One region of the Bacillus sp. DU-106 genome, then DNA from elsewhere that is predicted to be linked to it. Evidence: riboswitches for the same ligand, from Rfam matches in the RefSeq annotation. Region 1 holds a riboswitch; each other region holds the start of a gene.
The links. A riboswitch is a leader RNA that binds a small molecule or an ion and turns the genes downstream of it on or off. The one in region 1 is predicted to bind lysine.

Region 2: another riboswitch for lysine. It lies ahead of lysA (diaminopimelate decarboxylase); the one in region 1 lies ahead of C3Y97_RS08745 (aspartate kinase).
Region 3: another riboswitch for lysine. It lies ahead of C3Y97_RS14915 (amino acid permease); the one in region 1 lies ahead of C3Y97_RS08745 (aspartate kinase).

What each region holds. Positions count from the first base shown of each region.
Region 1 is NZ_CP026607.1:1,679,597-1,681,872, reverse strand. It holds partial or broken gene C3Y97_RS08760 (DUF4166 domain-containing protein) at 1-196, opposite strand, end outside; partial or broken gene C3Y97_RS08755 (hypothetical protein) at 139-417, opposite strand; lysine riboswitch at 610-796, shown strand; gene C3Y97_RS08745 (aspartate kinase) at 999-2,228, shown strand.
Region 2 is NZ_CP026607.1:1,362,798-1,365,073, reverse strand. It holds gene lysA (diaminopimelate decarboxylase) at 1-1,090, opposite strand, end outside; lysine riboswitch at 1,271-1,452, opposite strand; gene C3Y97_RS07070 (DUF3888 domain-containing protein) at 1,542-1,937, opposite strand; gene C3Y97_RS07065 (LTA synthase family protein) at 2,192-2,276, shown strand, end outside.
Region 3 is NZ_CP026607.1:2,908,882-2,911,157, forward strand. It holds gene C3Y97_RS14905 (sulfite exporter TauE/SafE family protein) at 1-252, shown strand, start outside; gene C3Y97_RS14910 (GNAT family N-acetyltransferase) at 289-738, opposite strand; lysine riboswitch at 1,123-1,316, shown strand; gene C3Y97_RS14915 (amino acid permease) at 1,429-2,276, shown strand, end outside.

The DNA.
Region 1 (2,276 bases):
ACAAAAATTTTGGTAACGGCATTTTTCTTCCAAACATATAAAACCATTGTTTCTTTGAAGAAATATGCATTGCCCCTAACTCATCGATATGAAAATGCAGTGTAGAAACGAGTAAATGTGGTTCGCCAAAATAATCTACAATTTCATTTTCGTTTCCATCCAATTGCATAACTGCGTTAAAATATCTTTTCTTATTTCACCTATTGATTCCCCTTCTCCAGCTATTTCAAACCCAAATCCAATCTTTGTTTTATACAAAAACTTCTGTGGTTCTCCTTCTTTTTTCTCTAAATACGAAATTTCAGTAAAGCGAGCATCCCACTCTGTATGTATATCTGGTTCTTGCGTATATCCCCATAATTTTCCCATCGTCGTGTTCATTTTTGTCGCAACATAAATAGGCTGTTTCCTTTTCATTCTCCCACCTCCTATGCACTATAAGTTTAATGTACATGCAATGAATTTATTTTGCTACATTTTTCACAAACTTCCTCAGAAAAAAGAAAGAATTTTTAAAATATATATAAAACACTTGATTCCCCGGAAAATTTAAATTATTATAAAACAAATGTTACCAACAACTTCATAAATCAAACACTCTCGCCTAAAACGTGAGATAGAGGTTGCGATACTTATGAGTATTCTAATGGAGACACAGAGATGTCTATGAACTTAGATGAAAGGAAGTATTGCCGAAATTGATAAGTTTCTCTGCATTTATCAATTGGGGCTGTTTTCGAATAGAAACAGAACTGTCATATGTACAGACGTGTACGTATGAAGAGCTATCTACAAAAAAGAGATATCATTTTTTATGATATTCCTTTTTTGGCGGTTTTTTTATTAGCTCCGTTTTCTGTTTCCCTTTTCCTGTAACAGCACCATCCTCACTTATTTGAGATGGTGTTTTTTGTTTGTCTTTCTGGTAACTACAGGAGTATTGGGATTTATATATTTCCTAATCTATTCTTAAAAATAGACGAAAGAAGGAATCTGTAATGGAAACAATTGTTCAAAAATTCGGTGGCACTTCTGTCGGAAGCGTCGAACGCATTCAACATGTAGCAAATTTAATTATTGAAGAATATGAACGAGGTCATAGCATTGTCTCTGTCGTTTCAGCAATGGGAAAAAGCACAGATGAACTTGTCGCACTCGCTAACGCTATCACAGAAAATCCAAGTAAACGTGAAATGGATATGCTTCTATCTACAGGAGAACAAGTAACTATTTCATTATTAACGATGGCACTGCAAGCAAAAGGCTATCATGCAATTTCATTAACAGGGTGGCAAGCTGGTATTACGACAGAATCTGTACATAGTAGTGCACGGATTACTGACATTCATACAGATCGTATTCAATCTTATCTTGCTGAAGGTACGATTGTTATTGTAGCTGGTTTCCAAGGAGTCAGTGAAGATTTTGAAATTACAACGCTTGGACGAGGCGGTTCTGATACAACTGCTGTCGCATTAGCTGCTGCACTAAACGCAAAAAAATGTGATATTTACACAGATGTCACCGGCGTATATACGACGGATCCACGAGTTGTAAAAGATGCTTATAAATTAGATGAAATTTCTTATGACGAAATGTTAGAACTTGCAAACCTCGGTGCTGGTGTATTACACCCGCGTGCTGTTGAGTTTGCTAAAAATCATAATGTCATTTTAGAAGTTCGCTCAAGTATGGAACAAGAAAACGGAACAATTGTAAAAGGAGAATGTAACATGGAACAACAATCAATCGTTAAAGGTATTGCATTTAAAGATAATATTACACGCATCACAGTGAAAGGATTAGAACAAGGTTCACTTTCAACTGTTTTCTCTACATTAGCAGCGGCACATATTAATGTAGATATCATCATTCAAAGTATTACAAATGAAGGAACTGTTCATCTCTCCTTCTCCATCCATTCTAATGATTTAAGAGAAACATTAGAAGTATTGGAACAAAATCAAGAGGCACTTCACTATGAAGCAGTAGAATATGAAAATCATTTAGCAAAAGTATCAATCGTAGGATCTGGCATGGTATCTAACCCAGGTGTCGCTGCAAATATGTTCACTACTTTAAAAGAAGAAGATATTCATATTAAAATGGTAAGTACATCAGAAATTAAAGTGTCTGTCGTTATTGACCGCCTTCATTTAGTAACAGGCGTTGAGGCGCTGCATCAATCATTTATGGCGAAAATTGAGCCTTTCGTGCAAATGAGCTAATTTGATATGTTTAGTAACGCTTATAAAAAAAACATATTAATCTACTTC
Region 2 (2,276 bases), 320 kb from region 1:
CACTCTCACAGCATTTCCCGGCAATCGAAACGAGTTCCTCATTCTCATCATTCGCTCGATTCGCTAACATCGCTTCATAACGCGCATTATATAAAGCAGGTCTTAAATTATCTGTCATTCCACCATCGACTGATACATATTTCCGAATACCAGGAATATCTTTCACAGATCCAACTGTATAAATTGTTGTCCCAGCATCACCTACAATGCTACGGCCTGGCTCAATCCATATTTCTGGCAATGGATATTCACATACAGTAAATTGTTCTCTCACTGCACTTGTTACAGCTCGCACATATGTCTCAAGAGTTAATGGTGTATCTGACTCTGTGTAACGTATTCCAAATCCCCCGCCTACATTTAACACTTTTACTACATAGTTTGTTTGCTCTCTCACTTCTTCTAAAAATTGGCGAAGAACTTCAATTGCTCGAACAAAACCAGCTGTTTCAAATATTTGCGACCCAATATGTGAATGGATCCCTAGCACATTATAATTGGATTTTTGTAAAGCCAATCCAATTGCCTGCATTGCTTGACCATTTGAAACACCAAATCCAAATTTCGAATCATCCTGACCTGTTGTAATATATTCATGTGTGTGCGCCTCTACTCCAGGCGTTACACGAATTAATATGTTCACAAATTTCCCATGTTGCATCGCTAAATCGTGTAAAACTTCTAATTCAAAGAAATTATCTACGACAAAACAACCGATATTCGCCTGAAGAGCCATCACTATTTCTTCTTCTGTTTTATTATTTCCATGAAAATGAATACGTGATGCCGGAAATCCTGCTTGGAGCGCAGTATATAATTCTCCCCCAGAAACAACGTCTAATGACATATTCTCTTCACGAGCTACTCGGCACATCTCCATGCACAAGAACGCCTTGCTTGCATATGCTACTTGATAAGAGAAACCACTTTCTTTAAAAGCACGATGAAATGCTCGGCATTTTCCTCGAATAGACTCTTCATCGTATACATAAAGTGGTGTTCCGTATTGCTTTGCTAGCTGCGTCGTATCGCACCCTCCAATTTCTAAGTGTCCTTGCCCATTAATTCGGCTTGTGCCGTGTAAATACATTTAAATTCCTCCCTTATTTCCTCTAAAACTCATAACCCCAATCTTCTATTCATTGCAGCACGCTTTTAGATAGACAAAAAACGCGCGGAACAATGTTCACACGCGTTTCTTATTAGGAAAAATATATATTGAAAAAATAAACGAGTTGTTATCTCCTCAAAATAAGAAACCGCATCAACATCTCCAAATAGCTCTCCATAAAATAAATCTTATGACAGTACTACATTTATTCAATGCAGTCCCAATATATGAATAAGATGGTTATTCTTATATTTCGGCAATAGTCCCTTTCAACCTATGATCACAGATTCCATTAAATCTCCCATAGCTTACTCTTTCCTATCGCGGCCTCTACCTTTGAGAGTAGATGAGGTAAGTCTATTTAATTTTCAAACATCTAATTGTTGCTATTAACAATACCAAAGGACCATTTTATTTGTCAAACAATTTTTTATATTGTTTTTTTACAGTTTAGTTTCGTATCATTTGGTAAGCGCTTTACTGAAATCTTTGTCACTTCCCATTCGCCTTCTTCGTTATTAAATGTAATCGTTACCTTCTCAAATGGTGGAGCAATTTTCCCAGCAACACGTTCATACTTTGTCACTTCAATACTTGCTTGAAATAAATATGTACCGCTATACACTTTTTTTAAACTAATAATTTTAGGACATTGATAAGGTTTCAAACTTCCATATTGTTTTTCAATTGCTTTATTTATTTTTGGAAATAAAACAGAATAAAGTGCATCTTCCATAAGAGGTGCATCATATTGGGCTACCGACACACTCGGTGAAGTAAAAAGTATAACACTACTGCATGCTATAAAATATAATAATTTTCGCATTATAACCTCCGTATTATCACGCGATTCTTTCTGCGTACGATAATTATCATACATAGAAATTCTGTTTTATTGTCTCCCACCACTCTTTTTCTACTCGATTATTATAAAAAAGCCCACAACCTTCTTTTATTTTCGTATAATGATACTCATAGTATAATAATCATAATAACAAAGGACTGTTCGTATATATAAAATGAGTGGTTAAGCAAACTGACTCACAAGAACTGTCATGCTTTTTAGGAGAGGAGTATATTATGCTACAACATCTGTTTCCAAAACTGCGATTTGCACTCGTTGCAGTCGTTTTACTATGGATTAAAACATATATTGTGTACAAGC
Region 3 (2,276 bases), 1.2 Mb from region 1:
ATCGCGGCATGGCTAGTTCGCATCGTTCCTTCTCATTTACTTGGCGTATTAGTTGGTGGTCTTATTATCTTTACAAACATTCGTACACTGCTTACTACATTTAAAGTGGATCCAACTATTATTTCACTTTCTTACGTTGCAGTTGGTCTTGTCGTTATTATTTCTATTTTCATTGCTGTTCGTAATCATTCCAATCGTCCTAATACGTCAACGGCTGAGTATCCGAATGATCAGAAGCAAATGCTACCATAACTATAAAAAATACCGCTCAATTTAGAGCGGTATTTTTTATTTTTCTATTTTCCAATTAATCATCATTTCTGTAGCATTTACTCTCTTCATATGTAACTTTTCTAAAACACGCATCGAACTATAATTATCTAGAAGTGTCTCTGCAATTATTGTTTCTACCTCACCTGTTTTGAAAGCCCAATCGATTAGTTCTTTTACAGCTTCTGTTGCATAGCCCTGATTCCAATATTTCTCAATGAATCCATAGCCAATTTCTACTGTTTGATTCTCGTTTGGTTTCCCTTTAAACCCAATATCACCTAAAACGCTATCATCTTCTTTTCGAAGAACATACCACGCCCCCCATGGTAATAAAGTTGCATCTTTTTTTACATTCTTTACATGCCCTACAATATGCGGGCCGCTATTGTATCCTTGCTCGTTAGCGACTTGAATCCTCTCTTCTGTACACGGCACTATATAGAGCCTTTCTGTTTCTAATTTCATTTTGATTTCCCCTTTTCAATTAAACAATACCTCAATTTTACTAAAAATAAAAAGAATATTCATTCTATTTGTTAAATTTATACTTATTCTTTGAAACGAATTTAAGGAATAATCCTCTTTTGATAGTTATGTCGAATTATATTTTTCTGAATTTTCTTTTAATTTAGAGGGTTTTTCAATATTTTTTGCGAAACATTTGTATAACAATTTTTTCTTTGCTTATTGCTACATAATAGTAGGTTCGGGTGGAGTTTTGCAAGCGTTTCCTATACAATAACCGATATTTTTTGACTTTTCCTAACAAAATATCTTGCAATATATTCAGAAAGTCATTACAATTGCCATATATTAAAAATCTTAGCAATATATAAATCCTCATCAATCCGATGAGGTAGAGGTTGCGACTTTTAATAGTAAAACGGACGAGACACAGAGAATGTCAGCTGACTCCGTTTGAAAGGAAAAGTTGCCGAAGTTTATATTTCTTCTCTGGAAATATGAGCTGGGGCTGTCTCCGAAAGGAACAGAACTGTCACGTTTACAAAATTACCGTGTAAACGTGGGGTGCTATCTTAACGGAAGGGTATGATGGGGTGGTTATTTGTGAAACGTTCCGCCAAATTCCTTTGGCGGTTTTTTGTATTTTTCTCCCCCGCTCCTTCCTAACCTACAAGAAAAGGAGTGTTGAACATGAATAGCGCAACAAATCAATCTACCTCTAAAACGCAAACTACACAAGGACAAGGTGAATTAAAACGCGGATTAAAATCTCGTCACCTTACGATGATTTCTCTCGGTGGTACAATTGGTACCGGACTATTTCTTGCCAGCGGTGGTGTCATCCATACAGCTGGACCTGGTGGCGCATTAATTGCATACGCCGCAATTGGAATTATGGTTTATTTTTTAATGACAAGCTTAGCTGAACTTGCAGCTTACATGCCTGTTACTGGATCTTTTAGTACGTATGCAACAAAATTTGTTGATCCATCACTTGGCTTTGCACTTGGATGGAACTATTGGTATAACTGGGCAATTACGATTGCTGCTGAACTTGCAGCCGTAACATTAATTATGAAATTTTGGTTCCCAGATACCCCTTCTCTTATTTGGAGCGGATTATGTTTAGCTATTATTTTCCTTTTAAACTATTTATCTGTTAAAGGGTTTGGTGAATCTGAATATTGGTTCGCACTTATTAAAGTAGTTACGATTATTATCTTTTTAATTGTTGGTTTCATGATGATTTTTGGAATTATGGGCGGTGAAACGGTTGGATTTAAAAACTTCACTGTTGCAGATGCACCATTTAACGGCGGTATCATGGCAATTATCGGTGTGTTTATGGCAGCTGGTTTCTCATTCCAAGGTACTGAACTATTAGGAGTAGCTGCTGGTGAAACATCTGATCCAGAACGTAATATCCCAAAAGCAATTCGTTCAATCTTTTGGCGTATTCTTTTATTCTATATCCTTGCGATTCTCGTTATCGGTTTATTAATTCCTTATACAACTGAAAGTCTTGCTGCAAGTGATGT